DNA from 2 places in the Stenotrophomonas sp. ZAC14D1_NAIMI4_1 genome. Region 2 is predicted to be linked to the other one. Evidence: riboswitches for the same ligand, from Rfam matches in the RefSeq annotation. Region 2 holds a riboswitch; the other holds the start of a gene.
The links. Region 2 has a riboswitch for cobalamin ahead of btuB (TonB-dependent vitamin B12 receptor). Riboswitches for the same ligand answer to the same signal wherever they lie in the genome.
Positions count from the first base shown of each region.

Region 1: another riboswitch for cobalamin. It lies ahead of C1927_RS01280 (epoxyqueuosine reductase QueH); the one in region 2 lies ahead of btuB (TonB-dependent vitamin B12 receptor).

Region 1 covers NZ_CP026001.1:288,829-303,457, forward strand. The annotation lists gene C1927_RS01260 (LysR family transcriptional regulator) at 1-757, opposite strand, end outside; gene C1927_RS01265 (DUF2798 domain-containing protein) at 880-1,134, shown strand; gene purU (formyltetrahydrofolate deformylase) at 1,195-2,046, shown strand; gene pncA (bifunctional nicotinamidase/pyrazinamidase) at 2,154-2,780, opposite strand; gene C1927_RS01280 (epoxyqueuosine reductase QueH) at 2,837-3,508, opposite strand; cobalamin riboswitch at 3,667-3,860, opposite strand; gene C1927_RS01285 (patatin-like phospholipase family protein) at 4,132-6,006, shown strand; gene C1927_RS01290 (hypothetical protein) at 6,050-6,487, shown strand; gene C1927_RS01295 (short-chain fatty acyl-CoA regulator family protein) at 6,901-8,268, opposite strand; gene C1927_RS01300 (CoA-acylating methylmalonate-semialdehyde dehydrogenase) at 8,383-9,888, shown strand; gene C1927_RS01305 (acyl-CoA dehydrogenase family protein) at 9,903-11,069, shown strand; gene C1927_RS01310 (enoyl-CoA hydratase) at 11,066-11,863, shown strand; gene C1927_RS01315 (enoyl-CoA hydratase/isomerase family protein) at 11,860-13,035, shown strand; gene mmsB (3-hydroxyisobutyrate dehydrogenase) at 13,032-13,922, shown strand; gene C1927_RS01325 (organic hydroperoxide resistance protein) at 14,070-14,495, opposite strand; gene C1927_RS01330 (cation transporter) at 14,605-14,629, opposite strand, start outside.
Region 2 covers NZ_CP026001.1:646,227-660,855, reverse strand. The annotation lists gene C1927_RS02975 (PLP-dependent aminotransferase family protein) at 1-303, shown strand, start outside; gene bioD (dethiobiotin synthase) at 426-1,103, opposite strand; gene C1927_RS02965 (GAF domain-containing protein) at 1,186-1,668, shown strand; gene C1927_RS02960 (TfoX/Sxy family protein) at 1,665-2,027, shown strand; gene C1927_RS02955 (histidine phosphatase family protein) at 2,127-2,705, opposite strand; cobalamin riboswitch at 2,848-3,071, shown strand; gene btuB (TonB-dependent vitamin B12 receptor) at 3,188-5,035, shown strand; gene gph (phosphoglycolate phosphatase) at 5,135-5,791, opposite strand; gene C1927_RS02940 (class I SAM-dependent methyltransferase) at 5,853-6,644, opposite strand; gene C1927_RS02935 (LysR family transcriptional regulator) at 6,641-7,570, opposite strand; gene C1927_RS02930 (NAD(P)H-binding protein) at 7,679-8,317, shown strand; gene C1927_RS02925 (MBL fold metallo-hydrolase) at 8,411-9,322, shown strand; gene dinB (DNA polymerase IV) at 9,618-10,688, opposite strand; gene fabA (3-hydroxyacyl-[acyl-carrier-protein] dehydratase FabA) at 10,880-11,395, shown strand; gene fabB (beta-ketoacyl-ACP synthase I) at 11,395-12,603, shown strand; gene C1927_RS02900 (HAD family phosphatase) at 12,730-13,413, opposite strand; gene C1927_RS02895 (pseudouridine synthase) at 13,410-14,111, opposite strand; gene C1927_RS02890 (class I SAM-dependent methyltransferase) at 14,108-14,629, opposite strand, start outside.

The DNA.
Region 1 (14,629 bases), 360 kb from region 2:
CATCGCGCAGGTACGGTTCGGCCACGAACGCGGCCAGCCGGGTGATGCCCGCGCCGGCCGCCGCCAGCTCGGCCAGCGCGTCGATGTCATCGCAGACCATGCTCGGCGGCAGCGCCGCGTCCACCCGCTGGCCGTCCTTCAGCAGGCCCCAGCGCAGCGGCCGGCCATCGGTGGGGAAGCGGTGCAGCAGGCCGCGATGGCCGTTCAGTGCGGCCGGATCGCCCGGCGTGCCGTGCGCCTCCAGGTAGGCCGGCGAGGCACAGAACACGAACGGGATGCGCGCCAGCGGCCGTGCCACCAGCCCGTCTTCCAGCTGCGCGCCGATGCGGATGCTGGCATCCACCGCCTCCGGCCCGTGCTGTACGGCACGATCGCTCAGGCGTAGTTCCAGCTGCAGTTGCGGGTAGCGCTGCTGCAGGCTGGGCAGCAGGGGCGCCAGCACGTGGCGGCCGAACGCGCTGCTGCTGGCGATGCGCAGCGGTCCGGATGGTTCGATATCGCCAGCGGTGACCATCGCCTGCGCGCGCGCCAGGTCCGCCTCGATGTGCCGCACCTGCGCCAGGTAGACCGCACCGGCCTCGCTGAGCGCCAGCTGCCGCGTGCTGCGGTTGAGCAGGCGCACGCCCAGGTGGGCTTCCAGCCGGTTGATGTTCTGCCCCACGGCGGTGGCGCTGATGCCGAGGTGGCGGGCCGCGGCGGCAATGCTGCCGGTCTCTGCGGTGCGGGTGAAGCTGCGGATGAGCTGCAACAGGTTCATGACCGACCAGCTTGCCATGCGGAAGGACAAGTATCGCTTGGGTCTGTGCCAAGCGTGGCGGGGCTGTGCGCGGGCCGCCGCACCGCTAGCCTGCCGGCCCACTTCACTCGACACGATGTGCCATGGCCTACCCCCGATCGTCCCGCTGGAAGCTGCACGCCCGCAGCACGCCGTTTGTCTTCGCCTTCTTCATGGCCGGCCTGATGGCGCTGCTGATGTGCCTGGTCATCACCGCCGCCAACGCCGGGCTGGGCAGCGGCTATCTGGCGCGGGTGATGGCCGCCTACCAGATGGCCATGCCAGTCGCGTTCTGCGGCGTGCTGCTGGTGCGCCCGCTGGTGGTGCGGCTGGTGGCGTTGACGGTGCATCCGCGCTGAAGATCGGTTGCATCTGACAGCATTGTGCATCGCGGCAGGGTGCTGCCCTACACTCGGGCGATGCGCCCCGATTCCATTCTTACCCTGTCCTGCCCCGACCGCACCGGTATCGTCTACCGCGTCTCGGGGCTGTTGTTCGACCACGGCTGCAACATCCTCGACGCCCAGCAGTTCGGCGATGAGGAGAGCGGCCGCTTCTTCCTGCGCGTGCATTTCGACCGCGACGCCAGCCTGCCGCTCGACACCGTGCACGCGGCGATGGCTGCACTGGCCGCCGACTACGGCATGGACTGGCAGCTGCATGACGGTCGCCGCCGCGCGCGCCTGCTGGTGCTGGTCAGCAAGCAGGGCCATTGCCTGAACGATCTGCTGTTCCGCGCCCACAGCGGGCAGCTGAAAGTGGACATCGCTGCGGTGGCATCGAATCACGCCGATTTCGCGCCGCTGGCCGCGTCCTACCAGGTGCCGTTCCACCATCTGCCGGTAAACGCCGAAACGCGCGCCATGCAGGAACAGCAGATCATCGACCTGGTCGAGCGCGAGCGCATCGACCTGGTAGTGCTGGCGCGCTACATGCAGATCCTCTCGCCCACGCTGTGCCGCGCCCTGGCCGGCCGCGCGATCAACATCCACCACAGCTTCCTGCCCAGCTTCAAGGGCGCGCAGCCGTACCACCAGGCGCACGCGCGCGGGGTCAAGATCATCGGCGCCACCGCGCACTACGTCACCGAGGATCTGGACGAAGGCCCGATCATCGAACAGGACGTGGCCCGCGTGGACCACGCCATGGCACCGCGCGAACTGGTGCGGCTGGGCAGCGATACCGAATCGCAGGTGCTGGCGCGCGCCGTGCGCCGGCACGTGGAGCACCGCATCCTGCTCAACGGGCACCGCACGGTGGTGTTCCGGTAATCGTCCATCCCGCGCCACCACGGGTGCTATCCGGTAGTGCCGGCCGCTGGCCGGCAACTGCAGGGATCCCGAGGTTGCCGGCCAGCGGCCGGCACTACCGTTCCGGGTCAGACGATCGCAATCCCTGCCTTGCCCAGCGCCTCACGCACCATCGCGTCGTTGGCTTCGGTCACCGGCCGGGTCAGCTCCCACAGGAACTTCACCCGGAAGCCGGATTTCACCGCGTCCTGTGCGCTCCACAGCACGCAGTAATCGCGCGCCAGGCCGCACACGTGCACCTCGCGGATGCGGCGCTCATGCAGCCAGCCGGCCAGGCCGGTCGGTGGGCGTTCGCCCTCCGGGCCGTGGTTCTCGCGGAACGCACTGTACGAATCCACCTGCTGGCGGGTGCCCTTGCGCAGGATCAGGTCGGCCACGGTCCAGTCCACGCCCGGGTGCAGCGCGGCGCCGTCGCTGCCCTGCACGCAGTGGTCCGGCCACAGGGTCTGCGGCTGCGCGTGCAGCAGGATGCTTTCGAACGGACGCGTGCCCGGGTGCTGGCTGGCGAACGAAGCATGGTTGGCCGGGTGCCAGTCCTGGGTGGCCACCACCGTGCGGTAGTGGCGCTGTGCCAGCAGCTCGGCAATCGGCGCCACCAGCGCGTCACCCTGGTCGCAGGCCAATGCGCCACCGGGCATGAAGTCCGGCTGCAGGTCGATCACCAGCAGGGCGACATCGGCGGGCAGGGCGGTCATGGCAGGGTCCAGCACAGCAGAAGGGGCGACCAGCGTGGCCGCCCCCTGCGCGCACGTCAATCGCCCTGCGGCGTTTCAGCATCCTGGCCGTAGTACAGCAGGCCGATCTTGATGCGCTCGCGGCCGGTTTCGCGGCGGTGGCGGTTGGCATCGCGCAGCGAGTACACGCAGCCGCAGTACTCCTGCTGGTAGAACTGCTCGCGCTTGCTGATTTCCACCATGCGGCTGGCACCGCCACCCTTGCGCCAGTTGTAATCCCAGTACTGCAGGCCTTCGTAGCGCGACGCGGCGCGGATGCCGCAGTCGTTGATCTGCGCCATGTTCTTCCAGCGCGAAATGCCCAGCGACGAACTGATGGTGTCGTAGCCGTGCTCATGCGCGTACAGCGCGGTGCGCTCGAAACGCATGTCGAAGCACATCGTGCAGCGGATGCCGCGCTCGGGCTCGTTTTCCATGCCGCGCGCACGGCTGAACCAGTTGTCGGTGTCGTAGTCGCAATCGATGAAGGGAATGCCGTGCTGCTCGGCGAAGCGGATGTTCTCCTGCTTGCGCAGCTCGTACTCCTTCACCGGGTGGATGTTGGGGTTGTAGAAGAAGATCGCGTAGTCGATCCCGGAGGCAGTGATCGCCTCCATCACTTCACCCGAGCAGGGCGCGCAGCACGAATGCAGCAGCAGGCGCTTGCCGTCGGCGGGCAGGGACAGGTCGGGGCGTTGGAACTCGGTCATCGTCGGGTGCATCTGGGCGTGGGCAACGGGTCTGGCCGGAAACCGTGAACAGGACGCGCGCGGCCACCCCGCCTGCACGCGCAGGACGAAGACGGCCCCGGCAACCTCCCCGCGGAGATTCCAGGTCGAGTCAGGGGACGGTCGTGTCCCCCGGCCGGGGCCGGTATTCGGGCTGATGGACACGGGCCGCAGCCCACCTACTACCTGCCGCTTCCCAGGCGCGAGCCCAGTGCTGTTGGCAGGATTCGTTTCCATTCACCGCTGCGGGGCAGCTCCGGAATGGGCGCGCGAGGCGCCTTCACCGGATTCCCATTCAAATCCCTGCCGTTGTCGCAACGACGGCAGGGATACCTTCGGCGTGCCCACGGTGGACGCGATGCCTGCGCCGGTCAAGGGGAGTACGTCCACTTGCCCACTCGATCCACGCCATGCGCGGATGACTTCCGCGCACGGCACGGATCGTGCCGACCAACGGTCGGCACCCACCGGAGCGGCGGATGCCCTCCGACGCAGTCCTGCCTTGCCCTTCCGTGGGCGGGTTCTCAGGCGGTGAGAAGCCTTCGCGTCATACTGCATCCGTAGCGTCGGGTGGCATCTCAGGCACAGTCAGCGGGGGCAGGGTAGTGGCAGACAAGTACTGCGATCTGGTCATGAAGGGCGGCATCACCAGCGGCATCGTGTACCCCAATGCGGTACTGGCGCTGGCCCGCGATTACCGGTTCAAGAGCATCGGTGGCACCTCGGCCGGCGCCATTGCGGCGGCGGTGGCGGCAGCGGCAGCGTATGGCGATCGCCGCCAGCAGGCGGGTGAGCACCTGGCCGACGGCACCGGTTACGGCGGCCTGTCCGCGGTGTCAGCGCAGTTGTCGCGGCGCGGCTTCATCTACAGCCTGTTCCAGCCGGCACGCGGCGCGCGGGCGGCCTACCGGCTGCTGGTGGCGCTGACCGGCGGCTACGGGTGGCCGCGCAAGCTGTTGTGCCTGGCGGTGGCCGTGTTCGAGATCGCCCCGCTGGAAGTGCTGGTGTCGCTGGCGCTGCTGCTGGGCCTGGGCTGGTGGGGCGGTGGCTGGAGCGGCGTGGCCGCCACCCTGCTCCCTTCGCTGCTGTGTGCCTATGGCGCCGGCGTGGCCGGTGCCGCGCTGCGGGTGGCGCGGGTGGCACGGCGCAACCTGCTGGGCCTGTGCAGCGGCCTGGGCCGCGATGCACGCAAGCCGGCACTGACCGAATGGCTGCACCAGAGCCTGCAGGAGCTGTCCGGCAAGCCGCTGGACGCACCGCTCACCTTTGCCGATCTGCACGATGCACCGCGCTATGCCGGCGAGCCGGAGAGCCCGCATGCCATCAGCCTGCAGATGATCACCACCTGCGTGTCGCACAACGAACCGCGCACGCTGCCGCTGGGCGGTGCGCAGTTCTGGTTCCTGCGCGAGGAATTCGAGCAGCTGTTCCCGGCCAGCGTGGTGCAGTGGCTGGTCGACCACGCCGGCACGCCGGTGGATGTGGAAGGGCGGCAGTACTACCACCTGCCACAGGGCCCGCAGCTGCCGGTACTGGTGGCCACCCGGATGAGCCTGAGCTTCCCGCTGCTGATCAGTGCGGTGCCGCTGCATGAGCCGGCGCGCCGCGAGCGCCGCTGCGCGCCGTCACCGGCCACCCCTGATGCCGAGCACAACGTGGCCGACAGCATGGAAGGCCTGACCAGTGCCGGCCAGTCCTGCGGGCCGGTCATCACCGCGTTCCGCATCTGCTGGTTCTCCGATGGTGGCATCAGCAGCAACTTCCCCATCCACCTGTTCGATGCGGCAATGCCGCGCTGGCCGACCTTCGCCATCAACCTGGTCTACCCGCAGCATGCCGAGGATGTCAGCCATGGCACCACCGGCCAGCAGGCGCTGGAGCGCGCCGTGGTGCTACCCACCGAGAACCGCCACGGCTGGCAGCGCCATTACCAGTCCATCGCCACGCCGCTGGCCGCCGCCGAGCTGGGCCGTTTCCTGTTTGCGGTGGTGGCCACCATGCAGAACTGGCGCGACCTGCTGCAGGCACGCGCACCGGGCTACCGCGACCGCATCGTTCACGTGAGCCTGCAGGGCGACGAAGGGGGCATGAACCTGGACATGCCGCAGGAGGTGCTGAGCCGCATCGCCGACAAGGGCAGCCTGGCCGGCGCACGCTTCTGCGCGTTCTCGTTCGATAACCACTACTGGATCCGCTGGCGCAACCTCGCTTCGGCCTACCAGCGCTACACGCTGGAAGTGGCGCGTACCGATGACCCGGCGCAGCAGGTACTGGCCTACCGCGCGGCGTATTCCATCGTCGCCAATGGTGAGCCGGTGGCGCCGTCGTACAAGCTGGGTTCGGAAGACAAGCGTCGCGGATCGCAGCAGTTGTGGGCGCAGATGGTGGAGCAGGGCCGCACGTGGGAAGACCTGGGTCCGGACCTGACCGACGGTGCACCGCGTCCGCTGCCGCAGATGAAGGTCACGCCGATCTACTGACCGCGATGGATACAATCGCGGCCCCCACTGCAAGGAACGCTTCATGTCCTCCCGCCAACACCTGCTGGACCTGCTGGAACGACTCGATGCCCGCGATCCGGACCACCTGCCGGTGGTGCCGCTGGCCGCGTATTTCGAAGGCAACGATTTCGAAGAGTGCATCGCACCGAACCAGTGGGGTTACGGCCGCCCGCCGATTGCCGAGCTGTACGCACGCCTGGCCGCGATAGCCGCGAAACCCGAAGTGGAAGGTGTCTACGTGGGCCTGCACCAGGACTGGGGCAGTGCACTGGAAGACGACAGCGAATGGCCGGCCGCGGAAAACGTGCACGTACTGACCCGCGCCGACGCCGCAACCGTGGAAGGCTGGTTGCAGGGACTGGAGTGCGACGGCGTTGGTGAAGGCTGGCCGTATGGGCAGCACATCGATGCACCCGTGCCCTCCGCAGGCCATCGCGTATTGACCGTGTTCTGGGACTAAAACCTGCCAACCAAGGTTGGCACCTACCAGAGCGACTTTCCGGATGGGGTCAGAGCCCGTCGCGTCGCAACGGGATCCGACCCCGTGCCGACCAACGGTCGGCACCTACCAGTAGAGCCACGCCACGCGTGGATGCATTTCGCGCACGGCCAGAGCGTGCCGACCAACGGTCGGCACCCACCATCAGCATCAGCATCAGCATCAGGTTCCAACAGCCCGCGGGAAACTGTCGAAGGCGGGGTGGGTCCGGTTGAGGGGGTGTGAGCGGCATGGATGCCGCGACCAAGCCCCCATGGACGGGTTTACGGCGTCCCCCTCAACCGGACCCACCCCGCCAACCCACGGATAGCCAGCTTTTGACGTTGCCGTCGCCGTTGATTCGGCAGGTGCAGGGCGCAGCCCTGCAAAAACCCCTACCTTCCCGGCAACTGCGCGAACGCGCGCTGCATGCAGTCCTCGCGCGGGCACACCCGGCAACCCGGGCCGATCGACACCGAGTTGCCCGGGCTCTGCACATCCAGCCCAAGCGAATACACCAACCGCTCGGCATGCTGCAGGTCGCACCCCAGCGCCACTGCAAACGTCTTGCGCGGCTGCCCATGGCCCACCGGGCCACTGCTGACCTGCCGCGCCAGCCAGAAGTGCCGTCGCCCATCGGGCATGCGCGCGGTCTGGGTCAGGATGCGCCCCGGCTGGTTGAACGCCTCGTAGACGATCCACAGCGGGCACGACCCACCCACCTGTGAGAAATGGAAATCGGTGGCCGAATGGCGCTTGGACACATTGCCCGCACGGTCCACGCGGATGAAGAAGAACGGCAGCCCCGGCGCACTGCGCCGCGCCAGCGTGCTCAGCCGATGACACACCGCCTCGAAGCCCACGCCGAACTGATGCGCCAGCAGTTCGATGTCGTAGCTGCTGGCCTCGGCCGCACGCAGGAAGCGCATGTACGGCATCACCAGCGCGCCGGCGAAATAGTTGGAAAGACCGATCCGCGCCTGCGCGATGCGCGCCTCGTCGTGGAAGCCCGCGCGCGCGATCACCGCATCGATCTGCGGCAGGTAGCCGTGCAGGGCCAGCTCGGCGGCCATCTGGAACGCCTGCTGGCCCGGCTCCAGGTAATCGGGCAGCCACAGCCGTCGCGCCCCGGCATCGAACTGGCGCTTCTCGCGCCCGGCCTGCAGCGCGGCCACTTCCACCAGCACGCCGTGGCGGTCGGCCAGCAGCTGGCGCAGGCGCGGCGCCACGTGCCCGGGTGACAGTCCCCACTCGGCGAACAGGCGCTCGGCCAGTTCGTCCAGCTCGGGGATGTGGTTGTGCATGCGGTTGAAGAACTCGCGCACCTGGTCGCCGGCGGGCAGGGTACTGCCGGCCTCGGGCTCGCCCAGCTGGAACTCCAGCGCGGCGGCGTGCTCGCGCAGGGCCAGGTGGCGGCGATGCAGGTCCAGCAGGGCGCGGCTGACCTGTGGCAGGTTGCCGGCCAGCGCCCGCAGCTCGGTCGCGCTCACCTCCGCCAGGCCGAGGTCGCGCAGGGTCTCGCCCAGCGCCTCCTGCAACGCGGCGGGCTCATCATCGTCGAACAGGGCCGAAACGTCGCCCAACACCTCGCCCAGCTTCTTCTGCACGGCCGGGGTCAGCGGGCGCTTGTTGCGCTCGATCTGGTTCAGGTAACTGGCCGACAGGCCCAGGGCACGTGCCAGGTCCACCTGGCTGTAGCCGCGCTGTTCGCGCAGGCGCAGCAGGCGCAGGCCCAGCTGGCGTTGTGAAGGCTGGAAATTCACAGAATTAACATGAATCGTCTGGCGTGTTGGCCAGATTAAGCGGATTCAGGCCGGAAATCGAGGAGGGTGATGTGAATAATGCCAAGCATCTTTCGAGCCAGTGGGATTGTCGTCATGACTGTTGCAGCGCCCCGTATCCGCATGCTGATCGATGGCCAGTTCGTCGAATCGGCCACCTCCCACTGGCAGGACGTGATCAATCCGGCCACCCAGGACGTGCTGGCCCAGGTGCCGTTCGCCACCACCAGCGAAGTGGATGCCGCCGTTGCTGCCGCCAAGGAAGCCTTCAAGACCTGGCGCAAGACCCCGATCGGCACCCGTGCGCGCATCTTCCTGAAGTACCAGCAGCTGATCCGCGAGAACATGAGCGAGCTGGCCCACATCCTCACCGCCGAACAGGGCAAGACCCTGCCGGACGCGGAAGGCGATGTGTTCCGTGGCCTGGAAGTGGTCGAGCACGCCGCTGCCATCGGCAACCTGCAGCTGGGCGAGCTGGCCAACAACGTGGCCAACGGCGTGGACACCTACAGCATCATGCAGCCGCTCGGTGTGTGCGCCGGCATCACTCCGTTCAACTTCCCGGCGATGATCCCGCTGTGGATGTTCCCGATGGCGATCGCCACCGGCAACACCTTCATCCTCAAGCCGTCCGAGCAGGACCCGATGGTGACCATGCGCCTGGTCGAGCTGGCGCTGGAAGCCGGCATTCCGAAGGGCGTGCTGAACGTCGTCCACGGTGGCGAGGAAGTGGTCAACGCGATCTGCGACCACCCGGACATCAAGGCCGTGTCGTTCGTCGGTTCCACCCGCGTCGGCACCCACGTCTACAACCGCGCCTCGCTGGCCGGCAAGCGCGTGCAGTGCATGATGGGCGCCAAGAACCACGCCGTGGTGCTGCCGGACGCCAACAAGGAACAGACCCTCAACGCGATGGTCGGCGCCGCCTTCGGTGCGGCCGGCCAGCGCTGCATGGCCGCCTCCACGCTGGTGCTGGTCGGTGAAGCGCGCAACTGGGTGCAGGACCTGGTGGCCAAGGCGCAGACCCTCAAGGTCAGCGGCGGCACCGTGTCCGGCACCGACGTCGGCCCGGTCATTTCCTGCAGCGCCCGCGAGCGCGTGGAAGGCCTGATCGCCTCGGGCGTGGAGCAGGGCGCCAAGTTGGTGCTGGACGGCCGCAAGCCGCAGGTCGATGGTTTCGAGAAGGGCAACTTCGTCGGCCCGACCATCTTTGCCGGTGTCACCACCGACATGCGCATCTACCAGGAAGAAATCTTCGGGCCGGTGCTGGTCATCCTCGAAGCGGAAACGCTGGACGAGGCCATCGCCATGGTCAACAGCAACCCGAACGGCAACGGCACCGCGCTGTTCACCCAGTCCGGCGCGGCTGCCCGTCGCTTCCAGGAAGACATCGACGTCGGCCAGGTCGGCATCAACGTGCCGATCCCGGTGCCGGTGCCGCTGTTCTCGTTCACCGGTTCGCGCGCCTCCAAGCTGGGCGACCTGGGCCCGTACGGCAAGCAGGTCGTGCTGTTCTACACCCAGACCAAGACCGTCACCGCACGCTGGTTCGATGACGAGACGCTGAGCCACGGCGTCAACACCACCATCAGCCTGAAGTAAGGGCAGGAGCAGCCATGAGCCACTCGATGACGACGGACCAGGAAGAAGCGCAGCAGGCGTACCGCGAAGCCGCGCGTGACTTCGCACAGGCCGAACTGGCGCCGCACGCCGCGCGATGGGATGCGGAGGGCATCTTTCCGCGCGAGGCGATCGCCAAGGCCGGTGAACTGGGCTTCTGTGGTCTGTACATGGACCCGGAAGTCGGCGGCAGCGGCCTCAGCCGCCTGGACGCCGCCGTCGTCATCGAGGAGCTCGCCAACGTCGATCCGTCGACCGCGGCGTACATCAGCATCCACAACATGGCTTCGTGGATGGTCTCCAAATGGGGCCAGGCCGAACTGCGCGATGCGTGGGGCACCGACCTGTCCTCGGGCAGCAAGCTGGCCTCGTACTGCCTGACCGAACCGGGCGCTGGCTCGGATGCTGCTTCGCTGAAGACCACCGCCGTGCGCGACGGTGACTTCTATGTGCTGAACGGCTCCAAGGCCTTCATTTCCGGCGCCGGTGCCACCGAGCTGCTGGTGGTGATGGCGCGTACCGGCGGTGCCGGTGCGGGCGGTGTCAGCGCCATCGCGGTGCCGGCCGACCTGCCGGGCATCAGCTATGGCCGCAAGGAAGAGAAGATGGGCTGGAACAGCCAGCCCACCCGTGGCATCACCTTCGAAAACGTCCGCGTGCCGGTCAGCCACCTTCTGGGAGAGGAAGGCGGCGGCTTCAAGCTGGCGATGAAGGGGCTGGACGGCGGCCGCATCAACATCGCCGCCTGCTCGCTGGGTGCCGCGCAGGGCGCGCTGGACGCTGCACGCCGCTACATGGGCGAGCGCCGCCAGTTCGGCAAGGCGCTGGCCGATTTCCAGGCGCTGCAGTTCAAGCTGGCCGACATGGCCATCGAACTGGTGGCCGCGCGGCAGATGGTGCATTCGGCTGCGCGCAAGCTCGACGCCGGCGCCAGCGATGCCAACGTGTGGTGCGCGATGGCCAAGCGCTTCGCCACTGATGCCGGCTTCAAGATCTGCAACGAAGCGCTGCAGATCCACGGCGGCTACGGCTACATCCGGGAATACCCGATCGAGCGCCTGCTGCGCGACAGCCGCGTGCACCAGATCCTGGAAGGCACCAACGAGATCATGCGGGTGATCGTTGCCCGCCACCTGCTCAACACCGAAGAGGAACTGCGATGAAGGATTGGCGTACCCAGGAGCACGTGGGCCTGAAGGTCGAGGCCGATGGCCACACCGCCGTGGTCACCCTGCACAACCCGCCGGCGCACACCTGGACCGTGCACAGCCTGGCCGCGCTGCGCGACCTGGTGGGCGCGCTCAACGCAGACCGCGACATCTACGCGCTGGTGATCACCGGTGACGGCGAGAAGTTCTTCTCCGCCGGCGCCGACCTCAACCAGTTCGCCTCGGGCGACAAGGGCGCCGCACGCGAAGCCGCGCGCCGCTTCGGTGAAGCCTTCGAAGCGCTGTCCGCGTTCCGTGGCGTGTCGATCGCCGCCATCAACGGCTACGCCATGGGCGGTGGCCTGGAATGCGCGCTGGCCTGTGACCTGCGCATCATCGAAGACCACGCCCAGGTCGCGCTGCCGGAGGCCACCGTCGGCCTGCTGCCGTGCGCCGGTGGCACCCAGAACCTGCCGCGCCTGGTGGGCGAGGGCTGGGCCAAGCGCATGATCCTGCTGGGCGAGCGCGTCAACGCGGAAACCGCGCTGCGCATCGGCCTGGCCGAAGAGAAAGTCGGCAAGGGCGAAGCCAAGGCACTCGCGCTGGAATGGGCGAAGAAGGCCGGCAAGCAGAGCCCGACCAGCATCGCCGCCTGCAAGACCCTGGTGCAGTCCACCCGCACCGGCACCCACGCCTCGGCGCTGGTGGCCGAGCGCGAAGCCTTCGTCGATCTGTTCGATACCGCCGACCAGGTCGAGGGCGTGACCGCCTTCCTGGAAAAGCGCGCCGCGCAGTGGAAGAACGCATGACCGCCGACACCGTTGCCGACGAAGCACCGGTGCTGTTCGAAGAGCGCGTGGCCGGCAACGGCACGCGCATCGGCATCGCCACCCTCAACGCGCCGCGCACGCTCAATGGCTTCTCGCTGCCGATGGCACACCTGCTGCTGAAGCAGCTGAACGCCTGGGCCGACGATGATGGCATCGCGATGGTGGTGCTGCAGGGCGCCGGCGAAAAAGCGTTCTGCGCCGGTGGTGACCTGCACAGCCTGTACAAGGCCATGGTCGCCTTCCGCGAGGCCGGCCACGGCGATATCCGCGAAAACGACTACGCCGCCGAGTTCTTCGACGTCGAGTACCGCGTCGATTACCTCATCCATACCTACGCCAAGCCGATCCTGTGCTGGGGCCACGGCATCGTGATGGGCGGCGGCATCGGCCTGATGTCCGGTGCCAGCCACCGCGTGGTCAGCGAGCGCTCCAAGCTGGCCTTCCCGGAAATCACCGTCGGCCTGTTCCCGGATGTCGGTGGCAGCTGGCTGCTGCCGCGCGTGCCCGGCAAGGGCGGCCTGTTCCTAGCCCTGACCGGCGCACTGCTCAATCCGGGCGATGCCATCTACGCCGGCCTGGCCGATGTGCACGTGGCCGAAGACCGCCGCAGCGCGGTGTTCGATGCGCTGCTGCAGGTGGCCTGGTCCAGCGACGCCGCGCACAACCACGAACGCCTGGATCATCTGCTGCAATCGCATGCCAGCGACGCCGCGACCGGCCCGCTGCTGGCCAACGCCGCGCAGGTCGACGCGCTGTGCGAAGGCGATGACCTGTCCGCAATCATCGACCGCATCAGCAGCCTGCAGACCGACGATGCCTGGCTGCAGGCCGCACAGAAGACCCTCGCCGCCGGTGCACCCGGTTCGGCGCGGCTGGCCTTCGAACTGCAGCGCCGCAGCGCCGGCCAGGATCTGGCCAGCGTCTACCGCCTGGAATACATCACCGCCCTGCAGTGCGCCGCCCGTGGCGATTTCGCCGAAGGCATCCGCGCGCTGCTGATCGACAAGGACCGCAACCCGCAGTGGAACCCGGCCACCCTGGCCGAGGCCACCGCCGCGTGGGCGCAGACCTTCTTTGTTTCCCCCTGGGCCGACGCCGCGCATCCGCTGGCCGACCTGGGCACTCCCCTTGCTGAAAGGAGCCTTGCATGAGCCGCATTGCATTCATCGGGTTGGGCAACATGGGTGGCCCGATGGCCGCCAACCTGGTCAAGAACGGCCACACCGTGCGCGTGTTCGACCTGGTGCCGGCCGCCGTCCAGGCCGCCGTCGATGCCGGTGCCAGCGCCGCACCGTCGGCCCGAGACACCCTGGCCGACGCCGAAGTCGTGATCTCGATGCTGCCGGCCAGCCGCCACGTCGAAGGCGTGTACCTGGGCGAGGACGGCATCCTCGCCGCGATCCCGGCCGGTGCGCTGGTCATCGACTGCAGCACGATTGCCCCGGCCAGCGCCCGCAAGGTGTCTGAAGCCGCTGCCGCACGTGGCCTGCAGATGCTCGATGCACCCGTGTCCGGCGGTACCGCCGGCGCACAGGCCGGCACCCTCACCTTCATCGTCGGTGGCGAAGAGGACGCACTGGAACGTGCGCGCCCGGTGCTGCAGGCCATGGGCAAGAACATCTTCCACGTCGGTGCCAGCGGCGCCGGCCAGGTGGCCAAGCTGTGCAACAACATGGCACTGGGCGTGATCATGGCCGTCACCGGTGAAGCCATCGCCCTGGGCGTGGCGCACGGGCTGGACCCGAAGGTGCTGTCGCAGATGATGGCGGTCAGCACCGGCCGCAGCTGGGCCACCGAAGTGTGCAACCCGTGGCCGGGCGTGCTGGAAAACGCCCCGGCCTCGCGTGGCTACAGCGGCGGCTTCGGCAGCGACCTGATGCTGAAGGACATGGGCCTGGCGGTGGAAGCGGCGATGAGCGTGGGCGCCTCGATCCCGCTGGGCGAAGTGGCCCGCAACCTGTACTCGATGAACCACCAGGCCGGCCGCGGCAAGCTGGATTTCTCCAGCGTCGTGCAGCTCATCACGAGCGAGAAGTGACCTGGTAGCGCCGGCCGCTGGCCGGCAACCTCATGCCCCCGCGCGGGACAACGAAGGTGGGATGGGCGGATGCCCGGTTTCGACCGGCATCCGCCCATTTTTTTGCTCTTGCCGTGGTAGCGCCGGCCGCTGGCCGGCATCACCGCATCAGGCAACGATCAGCGTCACGTCGATGTTGCCGCGGGTGGCGTTGGAGTACGGGCAGACGATGTGCGCCTTCTGCACCAGCTCTTCCAGCTGTTCGCGCGGCACGCCCGGGGCGTTGATGGTCAGCTCGGCTTCGATGCCGAAACCGGTCGGGATCTGGCCGATGCCCACCTTGCCGGTGACGGTGGTGTCGGCCGGCAGCGCGACCTTGGCCTGGCCGGCCACGAACTTCAGCGCGCCCAGGAAGCAGGCCGAGTAGCCAGCCGCGAACAGCTGTTCCGGGTTGGTGCCCGGGCCGCCGGCGCCGCCCAGCTCACGCGGGGTCGACAGCTGGATGTCCAGCACGTTGTCGGAGGAGACCGAACGGCCTTCACGGCCGCCGGTGGAGGTGGCCTGGGCGGTGTACAGAACCTTTTCGATGGACATGGGATGCTCCTGGTCAGTGGGTGGGTGTTTCGATGGGTCTACTTTGCCCGGTCCTGCAGGACGATGGGTGATAGTTCGTCCTGAATATTTGACACATCGTCCTGTCGATCTAGATCGTCCACTCGCGGTCGGTG
Region 2 (14,629 bases):
CTGTACCGCGAACAGGTGGGTCGCCTGCGGCAGCTGGTGGCCGAGCACTTCCCCGCCGGCACCCGCGCCACCGAACCGCAGGGGGGCTTCCTGCTGTGGCTGGAGCTGCCTGGCGTGGACACGCGTGAACTGTTCGAGCGTGCGCTGGCCGAGGACATCGTGTTCATGCCCGGCCAGGTGTATTCGCGTGGCGCGCGCTACCGGCATTGCCTGCGGCTGTCGTGCTGCCAGGCGCTGGATGCACGCTTCATCAGCGCGGTGGAACGGCTGGGCGCGATCGCGCGGGAGCTGGCAGCGCGGTAGTGCCGGCCGCTGGCCGGCAATCGCGGTGCCGTTCGTATCGGATTGCCGGGTAGAGTCGACCGTTGGTCGACTGCTCCTGATCAGACCCCGCGCTGCGCGCGATAGTCGACTGACAGTCGACTCTACCGCTGCTCCGCTCCCAGGTGTGCGCCCAGGGTTTGGCCATCCGCGCCCGGCAGGTACGGCAGGCGGCCCCAGCACGGCATCGGCAGGCGCTGCTGGAGGGTGGCGATGTTTTCATCCTGGCGCTGCATGGCCGGATCGATGTGGTTGCCGATCCAGCCAAGGCACTCCACGCCGCTGGCCTGCAGCGACTGCGCGGTCAGCCGTGCATGGTTCACGCAGCCCAGGCGCATGCCCACCACCAGCAGCACCGGCAGGCGCAGCGCGCGCACCAGGTCGAGCTGGTCCAGCGTGGCCGACACCGGCGCCAGCCAGCCGCCCACGCCTTCCACCACCACCACATCGGCCTGCGCACGCAGGCGCTCGAAGGCGGCCACGATCGGCGCCAGCTGCACCTCCACGCCGTCCTCGGCCGCAGCCAGTTCAGGTGCCAGCGGCTGCCGCAGCGCATAGGGGTTCAGATCGGCGTAGTCCGGCACCGGCCAGCTGGCCGCCTGCAGCGCCAGCGCATCCTCGTTGCGCAGGCCGTGGCCCAGGTCCTGGCTGCCGCTTGCGACCGGCTTCATGCCCACCGCGCGCAGTCCGCGCCGGCGCAGTGCATGCAGCAGCGCGGTGCTGCTGGCGGTCTTGCCGATCTCGGTATCGGTGCCGGTGACGAACACCGCCGGCGGCATCAGGGTGGGCAGGGGCATCGATGGCTCCAGGCATGCAACAGAGCGTGCATTATCGCTGGTCCCGTACGCTTGCTAGACTGCAGGCATGTTCGCCAACGCCTCGCTCACCGGCAGCAAGCCGGAACAATACGCCCAGCTGCTGGAACAGGCCCGAGGCCTGGTCTACGGCGAGTCCGACCGCATCGCCAACGCGGCCAACCTCTCCGCACTGGTCTACCACTCCCTTCCCGACCTGAACTGGGTGGGTTTCTACCTGTACGACGGCAAGGAGCTGGTGGTCGGCCCGTTCCAGGGCCTGCCGGCCTGCGTGCGCATCCCGCTGGACAAGGGCGTGTGCGGTGCCGCTGCCAGCCAGCGCGTCACCCAGCGCGTGGAAGACGTCGATGCCTTCCCGGGCCACATCGCCTGTGATTCGGCCTCGCGCTCGGAACTGGTGGTGCCGCTGCTGCGCGGTGATGAGCTGATCGGCGTGTTCGACATCGACAGCCCGAAGGTGGGCCGCTTCGATGCCGAGGACCAGGCCGGGCTGGAAGCCATCGCCCGCGTGTTCGTCGAGGCCCTGGGATGAGCGCACCCAAGCTGCGCAACATCGGCCCGAAGAGTGCGGCGTGGCTGCGCCAGGTCGGCCTGCGCAGCCGCGAGGACCTGGCTGCGCTCGGCGCGGTCGGGGCCTTCGTCAAGGTCAAGCGCGCCGGCTTCAAGCCCAGCTTGAACCTGCTTTATTCGCTGGAAGGCGCGCTGCTGGATTGCCACTGGCAGGAACTGGGCGAAGCACAGCGCGAGGCGCTGGTGCAGGATTACGAGGCACGCATCGCCGCGCATCCGTTGAAGGCCGCCGGCCCGGCATCGGGCCCGGTGCATGAGCAGCGCTTCGACAACGAGGATGACGGCGAAGAGCGCTTTGCCGAGAGCGCGGACGAGGATTAGAGCGTCCGCATTGCTGGGAATGCCGGCCAGCGGCCGGCACTACCACGGCGGTGCGGGCGTGCGGGATCGGTAGCGCCGGGCCATGCCCGGCGGTCGCGGTTACGGCTGCTGCAGTTCCAGCAGCTCGCCCACCAGGCCTACTTCACCGCGTTCCAGCCACACCCGCAGGCGCGTGCCGTGGTCGATGCGCAGCGCCCAGCACAGTGACAGCGGCAACCCGCAGACCTGTGACAGCACCATGCGCAGCGGGCCGCCATGGCTGACCACCACGGTGGGCAGCGGATCCTCATCGTCCAGCAGGCGATCCAGCGCGCGCGCAATGCGCCGTTCGAAGTGGCCCCAGCTTTCGCCATTGGGCGGCGGGTAGGCATGCGGATCGGCGTGGAAGGCCGCCAGCGCATCCTCCGGCAGGTCGAACAGCGATTGTCCGTCCCAATCGCCGAAATCCAGTTCTTCCCATTCCTCGTCCGCGTCCACGTCCAGCCCGCGCGGGGTGGCCAGGGCCATCGCCGTATGCAGCGAGCGCAGGCGCGGCGAGCTGATCACCCGCTGCCAGTCGTGCCCGGCATAGGCGTCGACCAGTTCCTGCGGCAGGCGGGCCAGCTGCGGCGGATCGCTGCGGCCATCGAGGAACTCGTCGCGGCCGTTGCCGGCATGGCGGACCAGGTCGAGGATCATGCGTGCGTCCTCTGCAGGCAACGCGGGAACAGCGGAAAACAGCGGGACATCGGCAACGGCACCACGGGAGCGAGGGGATATTCTACGGGCACAGCCAAGGCAGTCGAGCAAGCTCGACTCTACGGGCCGCCGGCGATGCCGTAGACTGCGCCCACTTCCAGGTGACCTGCGGCCGCGGCCGGCAGGTTGAAACGGGAAGCCGGTGACGCGTGGCAACACGCCAGGCCGGCGCTGCCCCCGCAACGGTAAGCACGTCTGTTCCAGGCAATACCGCCACTGTGCCACCGGCATGGGAAGGCGCCTGGACGGTGGCCTCGCGCCACCTGGCGGCAAGCCCGGAGACCGGCCCGGAAGCCTCAGGTCGCGATGCGGTGGGCATGGCGCTGGATGATCGCGGCATCTGCCGCGGCTTCGGCGCGTGCCTGCCTTCGTGGCTCCTCCCCTTCGCCACGCGGGCGTGCGTGGCACCCGGAGTCCTCCCGATGAAGCTGCAGTTCCGAATGCTGTCCCTGGCCGTGCTGGCCGCCCTGCCCGCCCTGGCCCATGCCCAGGCGAGCGATGACACCGCTGCGCTGGATCAGGTGCTGGTGACCGCCACGCGCACCCCCATCGCCCTGCAGGACAGCATCGCACCGGCGCAGGTGATCGACCGCGCACAGATCGAATCCAGCCAGGCCACCTCGCTGCAGGAACTGCTGGCCGGCCGCGCCGGCATCAACCTGACCAACAGCGGTGGCCTCGGCAAGCAGAGCTCGCTGTTCCTGCGCGGCACCAATTCCTCGCACACCGTGGTGCTGGTCGATGGCGTGCGCATCAACAGTGCCGACCTTGGCCTGGCGATGTACCAGGACCTGCCGCTGGCGCAGATCGAGCGCGTGGAAATCGTGCGCGGGCCGCAGTCCAGCCTGTACGGCGCCGATGCCATCGGTGGCGTCATCCAGATCTTCACCCGCCGCAACCAGGGCGGGTTTGCGCCGCACTTCCAGCTGGGCGGCGGCAGCAATGGCCTGCGCGAAGCCAGCGGTGGCATCGGTGGCAGCGGCGAGCGCGGCTGGTTCGGCGCCGATATCGCCTACCAGCACACCGACGGCATCAATGCCTGCCGCGGCTCGGCCACGCTGTTCACCGGCTGCTTCGCCGATGAGCCCGACCGCGATGGCTACCGCAACCTGTCCAAGAGCCTGCGCGGTGGCTACACCTTCAACGAGCAGTGGAGCGTGGAAGGCAGCGCCCTGCGTGCCGAAGGCGAGAACCACTACGACGGCTACTACAACTACTCGGAAACGCTGCAACAGGTGATGTCCGGCAAGGTGCGCTACACCCCGTCCGAGCGCCTGGCCTTCACCGCCAGCGTCGGCCGCAGCGACAACGAGTCGGACAACTACGGCGACCTCGGTGTGTCCGGCAGCGCGCAGACGCACCGCGACAACGCCTCGCTGCAGGCCGATATCGGCCTGGCCGAGGGCCAGCTGCTGAGTACCGGCGTGGACTGGAGCGAGGACAACCTGGATGGCAGCAGCGCCGGCTATCTCGTGGACAGCCGCCGCAACACCGGCGTGTTCGTGCAGTACCAGGGCCGTTTCGGCCGCCACCAGCTGCAGGTGAGCGCGCGCAACGACGACAACGCGCAGTTCGGCGACCACGCCACCGGCAGCCTTGGCTGGGCGATGGACCTGGGCCACGGTCTGCGCGTGAATGCCAGTTATGGCACAGCGTTCAAGGCACCGACCTTCAGCGACCTGTACGACCCGTGGAGCGGCGTACCGACGCTGGATCCGGAGACGTCGAAGAGCGCCAACATCGGCCTGTCGCAGCACGGCCAGGGCTGGCACTGGGGCGTGGACGTGTACGAGACCCGCATCGATGACCTGATCACCTACGACGCGGCGACCTTCATGATGCAGCAAATCGAGAAGGCGCGTATCCGCGGTGCCGAACTGACCGCAGGCGTGGTGCTGGCCGGCTTCGACATCAATGGCCAGCTGAGCTACACCGACCCGCGCAACCGCACCGCTGGCAGCGCGCAGTTCGACAACTGGCTGCCGCGCCGCGCGCAGCAGACCGCGCGCCTGGACGTGGACCGCCGCTTCGGCGACGTCCGCGCCGGACTGACCGTGCAGGGCGCCGGCAAGCGCTTCGACGACGCCAGCAACACGGTGAAGGTGCGCGGCTACGGCACGCTGGACCTGCGCGCGGAGTACGCGCTGACGCCGTCGTGGTCGCTGCTGGCCCGCGCAGCCAATGTGTTCGACCGCCGCTACGAGACCGTGGCGTGGTTCAACCAGCCGGGCCGCGAGTACCAGCTGAGCGTGCGGTACCAGCCGAAGTAACCACGCCGGCCATGGTAGTGCCGGCCGCTGGCCGGCAGCGTCATGGTCTATGGCAGCGTGCAACGGGTTGCCGGCCAGCGGCCGGCACTACCCAGTGCGTCAGTGCTGCAGGCCGGGGAGGTCACGCAGGTCGTCGATGACCGCCACGGCATGTGCCGTTTCCAGATCCAGGCCGCGCGGATAGCCGTAGCGCACCAGCGCGATCGGCATGCCGGCGTCTTCGGCGGCACGGTAATCGGTGAGCGAATCACCCACCATCAGGCAGGCGTCCACCGCCTGGCCGAAGTGCGCGGCGATGTGCCGCAGCGGCTCGCCACTGGGCTTGCGCTGCGGCAGCGAATCACCGCCCAGCACCAGTGAAAACGCATCCGCAATGCCCAGGTGCTGCAGCAACGGCGGCACCAGCGCGGCCGGCTTGTTGGTGCAGATGGCCAGCGGCACGCCGCGCGCGCGCAGCAACGCCAGGGCTTCCGGCACGCCATCGAACAGGCGCGGGCTGCGCAGCAGGCATTCGCGGTAATGCACCATGAAGGTCGGCATCACCTCGGCCAGGTCCACGTCGCGACCGGCGGCGTGCACCGCCTGCTCGACCAGCCGCCGCACGCCATCACCGATCCAGCCCAGCACGGTGGTTTCCGGCACGCGCGCCACGCCGATGTCTTCCAGCGTGCGGTTCAGTGCTTCGGCAATGTCAGCCGCGCTGTCCACCAGCGTGCCGTCCAGATCAAACACAACCAACGGATAGGGATACGACAAGGGACGGTTACCTGTACGACGTGGGCCGTCCATTGTACGCCCCGGCATTTCCGCATCCGCCTCAGCCGATCCGGCGGGCGCGGGTGGCAAGGAACGTGGGCAGGTAGCGGTCGATCAGGAAACGCGGGCGCGGCTGCCAGTCTTCCATGAAGCGCTCGACCACGAAGCCGGCATCGAGCTGGCCACCGATCAGGTCGCCCAGGCTGTGGCCGAAGGTCAGTGCTTCACCACGGGCCAGCTTGGCCTCGCGCTCTTCGGCCGGCAGGTCTTCCAGGTCCGAATACGGAATGGCGTACCGCGGGCGGATCAGGCCCTGTTCCTGCAGCTGCGGATCGCGCGCGCCCACGAACACCACCGGGTTGTAGAAGCTGGCCAGCAGCAGGCCATCCCGCGCCAGCACGCGCTGGCACTCGGCCCAGATTGGGCGCACATCCGGCACGTACAGGTTGGAAATGGGGTGGAACACCACATCGAAGCTGCCATCGGCGAAGGCATGCAGGTCACGCATGTCGCCCTGCACGGTGCGCAGTGACAGCCCATCGCGCTCGGCCACGCGGCGGTCCTGCGCCAGCTGCCCGTCGGACAGATCGAACACGGTGACCACCGCGCCAGCGGCGGCCAGCACCGGCGCCTGCTGGCCACCGGCCGATGCCAGGCAGAGGATGCGGCGGCCGCGTACATCGCCCAGCCAGTCCAGCGGCAGCGGGCGGGGCGTCAGGTGGACCTGCCAGCGTCCCTGGCGTGCGGCAGCGATGGTTTCGGCATCGACCGGGCGCGACCAGTCGCTGGCCTCGCGTGCCTGGCGGTCCCACGCCGCGCGGTTGTGCTCGAGCAATCCCTGTCCATGGTTCATGTGTCCTCCTTGACCGGTGGGCGCCAATCCAGATCCTGGAATGCCGGGCTGGTGAAACACTCGGCCAGGAAATCCAGGAACCGCCGCATGATAGCGGGCTGCTGTCGACGCGATGCGTACACGGCATGAATGCCCAGCTCGTCCAGCGCATAGGCCGGCAGCAGCTGCACCAGTTCCCCCGAACGCAGCAGCGGTGCCACCTGGTAGGTCGGCAGCATGGCAATGCCGGCACCGGCGCGCACCGCTTCCAGCAGCAGGGAGGCTTCGTTGGCGCTGATGTTGCCGCCCACCGCCACCGACAGCGAGCGGCCGTCGCGATGCAGCTGCCACAGGCTCTTGCCGACGTAGTGGTGGGTGAGGCAGTTGTGCGCGGGCAGCTGCTCCGGTGCGCTGGGCGTGCCGTGTGCCTGCAGGTAGGCAGGCGTGGCGCACAGCACCGAACGGCAGGTGGCCAGCCGTCGCGCGATCAGGCTGGGATCGATCTGGCGGGCGATGCGCACGGCCAGGTCCACGCGCTCCTCCACCAGGTTGACCATGCGGTCGACCAGCAGCAGCTCGATGCGCGCGGCCGGGTGGCGCTGCACGAAGGCCGCCACTGCGCGTGCCAGGTGGCTCTGCCCGAACGACACGCTGGCGGTGATGCGCAGGGTGCCGTGCGGCTCGGGATCGTCACTGGCCAGTTCGCCCTGCAGTTCCTCGCCGATGGCCAGCATCTGCCGGAAGCGCGCCAGCGCGGCTTCACCGGCGCCGGTCAGGCTGATCCGCCGCGTGGTCCGGTGCAGCAGGCGTGCGCCCAGCCAGCCCTCCACCTCGGCCAGGTAGCGGCTGACCATCGCGCGGGACATGTCCAGCACCTCGGCGGCGGCGGTCAGGCTGCCACGCTCGGCCACTTCGACGAACACGGTCATGGCGGTCAATCGGTCCATCTGCTCGATCCATGCAACAAACAAGCGCGTTATACGCTGTTTTTCGAGCAACTGCAGCGGCCTACAGTGGCCTCGTTCCCACCCCATTCCGCCCCAAGGAGTCCTGACATGAAGATCGCCCTCGTCGGTGCCACCGGCAACATCGGCCGCCAGATCGCCCGCCACGCCCTCGCCCACGGCCACCAGGTCACGGCCGTGGTCCGCAGTGAAAAAGACCTGCCGGCCGAGCTGGCCGGTGCCCAGCTGGCCATCGCGGCGCTGGACGACACCGCCGCCCTGGCCGCCGTGATCGCTGGCCACGACGTGCTGGCCAGCGCCTACGGCCCGCGCCCGGGTGATGACATCGGCCAGATCGCCAGCGTGGCCGACCAGCTGGTCGCCGCCGCACGCCAGGCCAAGGTGCCGCGCGTGGTGGTGGTCGGTGGCGCCGGCAGCCTGGAGATCGCGCCGGGCGTGCAGCTGGTCGACACCCCGGACTTCCCCGCCGCCTACAAGCCGTATGCACTTGCCGCGCGCGAAGCGCTGAAGCGCCTGCAGGCGGTGGAGGACCTGGACTGGACCTTCTTCTCGCCGGCCGCGGAAATCGGCCCGGGCGAAGAGCGCGGCCAGTACCGCGTGCAGGCCAAGACCTTCCTGGCCGATGCCAGCGGCCACAGCCGCATCAGCTACGCCGATTACGGTGCGGCGTTCGTGGCCGAGCTGGAAGCGGGCAAGTACCCGAAGCAGATCATCACTGCGGCGTATTGATCGATACGTTTCCCCTGTAGAGCCGAGCCTGCGCTCGGCTTGAGGCAACCACTGCAGCCGACCATGGGCTCGGCTCTACACGAGGAATCGTTGATGCGTACTGCTGCCCTGCTGCTTCCCCTCGCGCTGGCCGCGGGTTTCACCGGTGCACCGCTGCGTGCCACCGCGGCGGCGCCTGCCACCACCCCTGCGGCGCACTCACAACTGCACCTGCAGACCTTCCATCCCGGGCCGCAGGCGCTGTTTTCCGTGTCCTCGGTGCTGATCGAAGGCCGCCATGAGGCGATCCTCGTCGATGCGCAGTTTGCCGCCCGCGATGCGGCTGCGCTGGCCGACAGGATCCGCGCCAGCGGCAAGCGGCTGACCACGATCTACATCAGCCACGGCGATCCGGACTACTACTTCGGCCTGGCCACGCTGCAGGATGCGTTCCCGCAGGCATGCATCGTCGCCACGGCGCAGACCGTTGCCCACATCACGCAGACCCAGGCCGGCAAGCTGGCCTACTGGGGCCCGAAGATGGGTGCCGATGTGCCTGCGCGCATCGTGCTGCCGCAGGTGCTGGACGACGACGCGCTGCAGCTGGAAGGCCAGCGCCTGCCGCTGATCGGGCTGGACGGACCGACACCCGACCGCACGGTGCTGTGGGTGCCGTCGCTGCGTGCGATCGTCGGTGGCATTCCGGTGGTGGCCGGTGAGCACGTGTGGATGGCCGATACGCAGACGCCGCAGTCGCATGCTGATTGGCTGCAGACGCTGCAGCACCTGCAGGCGCTGAAGCCGAAGGTGGTGGTGCCGGGCCATTACGCGCCGGGTGCGGCGCTGGATGCGAGCGCGCTGCGTTTCACTGCAGGCTACATCCGTGCGTTCGATGCGGAGGCGGCCAAGGCGAAGGACAGTGCGGCGCTGGTGAAGGCGATGCAGGCGCGCTATCCGGCGCTGGCGGGCGTGGCGTCGCTGGAGCTGAGTGCGAAGGTGGCCAAGGGCGAGATGCAGTGGCCGTGAGGTAGGTGGTTTCTTTTTGCAGGGCTGCGCCCTGCACCCGCTCAATGCAACGGCAACGGCAACGGCAACAGCTGGGTATCCGTGGGTTGGCGGGGTGGGTCCGGTTGCGGGGGACGCCGTGAATCCGTCCATGGAGGCTCGGTCGCGCCATCCATGGCGCTCACGCCCCCGCAACCGGACCCACCCCGCCTTCGACAGTTTCCCGCTGCTGTTGGAACCTGCTGCTGATGGAACCTGCTGCTGTTGGAACCTGCTGCTGTTGGTGGGTGCCGACCGTTGGTCGGCACGGGGTTGATCAGTGCCCGAACAGTTCGCCCTGCACCACCGGTTCTTTATCGCGGAATCCACCCAGGCCGACGCCAACGAGGCGGTAGCGGGTGTCGGCAGGCAGGTCGACGCGGGCGCGCAGGGACAGGGCGATGTCGCGCAGTTCCTGCATCGATTCCGGTGGACGGTCCGGAGTGAAGCTGCGGGTGAGGATGCGGAACTGGGCGGTCTTCAGTTTCAGCACGACGGTGTGGCCGATGCGTTCGGTCTTGCGCGTGGCATTCCAGGTCTTCTCGGCCAGCTGCACGATGGCCTCGCCCAGGTCTTCCAGCAGCAGGTCTTCGGCAAAGGTGTCCTCGGAGGAGATCGACTGCACCTGCTGGTCCGGTTCCACCGGCCGTTCGTCGATGCCGCGGGCGCGGTTGTACAGGCTGCGGCCGAAGCTGCCGAAGTTTTCTTCCAGGTCCGGCAGCGTCCAGTTGCGCAGGTCACCGCAGGTGACGATGCCGCGCTCGGCCAGCTTGCCTTCCATCACCTTGCCCACGCCCGGCACGCTTTTCACCGGCAGCGTCAGCAGGAACGCGTCCACGCGCTGCGGCGGGATGACGAACTGGCCGTCAGGCTTGCGCCAGTCCGAGGCGATCTTGGCCAGGAACTTGTTCGGCGCGATGCCGGCTGAAGCAGTCAGGTTCGTCTCTTCGCGGATCTGCGCGCGGATGGTGCGGGCGATCTCGGTGGCCAGTTCGATGCCGCTCTTCGGCGCGGTCACGTCCAGGTAGGCCTCGTCCAGCGACAGCGGCTCGACCAGGTCGGTATGGCGCAGGAAGATCTCGCGCACCTGGCGTGACACGGCTTTGTAACGCGCGAAATCCGGCGGCACGAAGATCGCATCCGGGCACAGGCGCTCGGCGCGCAGGGCGGGCATTGCCGAGCGCACGCCGAACACACGGGCCTCGTAGGAGGCCGCGCACACCACCGAGCGTGCGCCGCGCCAGGCCACGACCACCGGCTTGCCGCGCAGTGACGGATCGTCGCGCTGCTCCACCGACGCGTAGAAGGCGTCCATGTCGACGTGGATGATCTTGCGCAGTGCGTTCATGGTTGGCGGACATCATACCCGCACCGTACCGCTCCAGACGGCCAAGTATGGTCTTTGTGCATCAACGGGATGCGTGATTCCCGGGGAAAACACTACGCACGCGTACGGTGCGGCGGTTTGATTCCCGTTGCAACCGTCGTGCATCCTCGGGGACTTGTTGCCTTGTTTTCGCTTCCAGGAATGCGCTTTCCATGACTCGTCTCCACGCGTTCAACCGTGACCAGCTGCTGGCCAGCGCCCGCGGTGAACTGTTCGGCGCCGCCGCCGGCCGTCTGCCCAACGACCCGATGCTGATGTTCGACCGCATCACCGAAATCCGCGAGGACGGCGGACCGCATGGCAAGGGCATGGTACGTGCCGAACTGGATATCCGCCCGGACCTGTGGTTCTTCGGCTGCCACTTCATCGGCGACCCGGTGATGCCCGGCTGCCTGGGCCTGGATGCCATGTGGCAGCTGACCGGCTTCTACCTGACCTGGCTGGGTGCACCCGGCAAGGGCCGCGCCCTGGGCTGCGGCGAGGTGAAGTTCACCGGCCAGGTGCTGCCGGAAGCCAAGCGGGTGCGCTACGAGATCGACATCACCCGCGTCATCAACCGCAAGCTGGTGATGGCCCAGGCCGATGCCCGCATGTACGTGGACGACCGCGAGATCTACAACGCCCGCGACCTGCGCGTGGGCCTGTTCACTGAAACCGGGAGCTTCTGATGCGTCGCGTCGTCATCACCGGCATGGGCATCACCTCGTGCCTGGGCAATGATCTGGATACCGTTTCCTCGGCGCTGCGGGAAGGCCGCGCCGGCATCACCGCGCTGCCCGACCACGCCGAAGCCGGCCTGCGCAGCCAGATCGGTGGCCGCGTCGACCTCGACCTGGATGCGCAGATCGACCGCAAGCAGAAGCGCTTCATGAGCGATGCGGCGGCCTTCGCCTACATCGCCATGCGCGATGCGATCGCCGATGCCGGCCTGTCGCCGGAACAGGTGAGCGCGCTGCGTACCGGCCTGATCGCCGGTTCCGGCGGTGGTTCCAGCGAATGGCAGGTGGGTGCCGTGGACCTGCTGCGCGCCCGTGGCGTGCGCAAGGTCGGCCCGTACATGGTGCCGCGCACGATGTGCTCCACCGTGTCGGCCTGCCTGGCCACCGCCTTCCAGATCAAGGGCGTCAGCTACTCGCTGTCGGCTGCCTGCGCGACCTCGGCGCACTGCATCGGCGCGGCCGCGGACATGATCCGCCACGGCGCGCAGGACATCATGTTCGCCGGTGGTGGCGAAGACCTGCACTGGTCGATGAGCGTGATGTTCGATGCGATGGGCGCACTGTCGACCAGCTTCAACGACACCCCGGCCAGCGCCTCGCGCCCGTATGACAAGGACCGCGACGGCTTCGTCATCGCCGGTGGCGGCGGCATGCTGGTGCTGGAGGACTACGACCACGCCGTCGCCCGCGGCGCGCGCATCCATGCCGAGCTGATCGGTTATGGCGTGACCTCCGACGGTGCCGACATGGTCGCCCCGTCCGGCGAAGGTGCCGTGCGCTGCATGAAGATGGCGCTGCAGAACGTCGATCGCCCGCTGGACTACCTCAACACCCACGGCACCTCGACCCCGCTGGGCGACGTGACCGAGCTGGGCGCGATCCGCGAAGTGTTCGGCGATGCCGTGCCGCCGCTGTCGTCGACCAAGGCGCTGTCGGGCCACTCGCTGGGCGCCGCCAGCGTGCACGAGGCGATCTACTGCCTGCTGATGATGCGCGATGGTTTCGTGGCCGGTTCGGCCAACATCACCGAGCTGGACCCGGCGGTGGAAGGTTTCCCGATCCTGCGCGAAAGCCGCGAGCAGAAGCTGGATACGGTGATGTCCAACAGCTTCGGCTTTGGTGGCACCAACGCAGCGCTGGTGTTCGGCCGGGTGTGATTGAAAGGCGTGCCGACCAACGGTCGGCACCCACCAGAGGGGTGGTCGGCACCCACCAGAGCGGTAGCGCCGGGCCATGCCCGGCGGGAGCGGTGAAGCGTGCCGACCAACGGTCGGCACCCACCGTCAGGTTGGCAGCAGCGGCACCAGCAGGGCGTGGGCATCCACCAGCGAGCCGACGATGCGGTGGCCCAGCGCACGCAGTTCTTCATCCGGATGCACCAGGTCGGGCACCTGGATCACGGTCATGCCCGCCGCAACGGCGGCGCGCGTGCCGGCCGGTGAATCCTCCAGCGCCAGGCAGCGCTCCGGGTCCTTGCCCAGCCGCTGCGCGGCCAGCAGGTAGATGTCCGGCGCCGGCTTCGGGTGGGCGACGTCGCCGCTGGTGATGACCGCATCGAAATACGGCAGCAGTCCGGCGGCGGCCAGCTTGCGGTTGGCACGCGGCTGCCGCGTGGTGGTCGCCACGGCGCGCGGAATGCCGTGCGTCTTCAGCAGTTCCAGCAGCTCCACGATGCCCGGCCGCAGCGGCAGGCCGGTCTGCGTGCGTGCTTCGTACAGGTCGTGGCAGCGCGCGGCCATCGCCGCGATCACCGCGTCCGACACCCCCTGCCCGCGCAGCAGCGCCTGGCTGTCTCGGTCACCCAGGCCAACCATGCGCACGAAGAACGTTTCATCCAGGGGCAGCCCGGATTCGGCGGCCGCCTGGCTCCAGCACGCGATCGACACCCGCTCGCTGTCGATCATCAGGCCGTCCATGTCGAAGATGACGGCATCCGGAAGGAACGGCAGCGCTGCGAGTGAAGTCATGGAGCGAACAGGGTGTCCAGGTCGGTGGGGGTCAACATCCGCCATTGGCCTTCGTCCAGCCCCTGCAGGTCCAGGCCGCCGACGCGGCTGCGGTGCAGGGCCTGCACGTGGTTGCCGACGGCGGCGAACATGCGGCGTACCTGATGGTAGCGGCCTTCGTGCAGCACCAGGCGCGCCTTGCGCGGGCCCAGCACCTCGAGTTCAGCCGGCAGCAGGGGCGTCTTCTCCGCTTCCAGCATCAGCGTGCCGCTGGCGAACTGCGCCACTTCGTCGCCACGCAGGTCTTCGGCCAGTTCCACTTCGTAGACCTTGGGCAGCTTCGACTTGGGCGAGATGATCCGGTGCAGCAGGCCGCCATCGTCGGTCAGCAGCAGCAGGCCACTGGTCTCGCGGTCCAGGCGGCCGACCGTGGACAGCACCGGGTCGCGGTCGCGGAAGCGCGGCGGCAGCAGGTCGTAGATCAGGCGGCCGGTGTCCTTGGTCGAGCAGGTGTAGCCGGCCGGCTTGTACAGGGCCAGCGACAGGCCCACCGGCGGGTCCAGCGGCTCGCCGTCGACCCGGATCGCCTCGTGCGGCACCTGGTCATCGGCGTACAGCACTTCGCCTTCGGCATCGGTGACACGGCCCTCGCGGAACATCCACTGCACCTGCTTGCGGCTGCCATAGCCGAGGTTGGCGATCAGCTTGACCAGCTTCACTTGCCCTTCCCCTTCGCCTTCACCGCTTCCACCAGCTTGAAGCCATCGCGCTCGGCCACCACGCGCACCGCGCCGAAGCTCTCGTTGAGCGTGTACTCGTAAGGCAGGTGGCGGTTGGCCACCACGTACAAGCGGCCACCCGGACGCAGCGCCTGCGCGGCCACGGCGATGAAGCGCTGGCCGATGTCGGGGCGGTCGGCACGCGAGGGCGTGTGGAACGGCGGGTTGCTGATGATGACGTCGTAGCCCGGCTCGATGCCGGCGGTGACGTCGCGCCACAGGAAGCGCAGCGGCAGCGCGCGCGGCGGCGGTGCCAGGTTCAGTTCGGCCAGGGCCAGCGCACGCTGCTCGGCTTCATACAGGTCCAGCGCGGTGATCTTCGGGCAGCGTTCCAGCAGCTCGCGCGACAGGTAGCCATAACCCGCACCGAGATCGGCGGCACGACCGGCCAGATCCGCCGGCAGGTGTTCGGCCAGCAGCGCGGAGGCCGGGTCGATGCGGTCCCAGGCAAACACGCC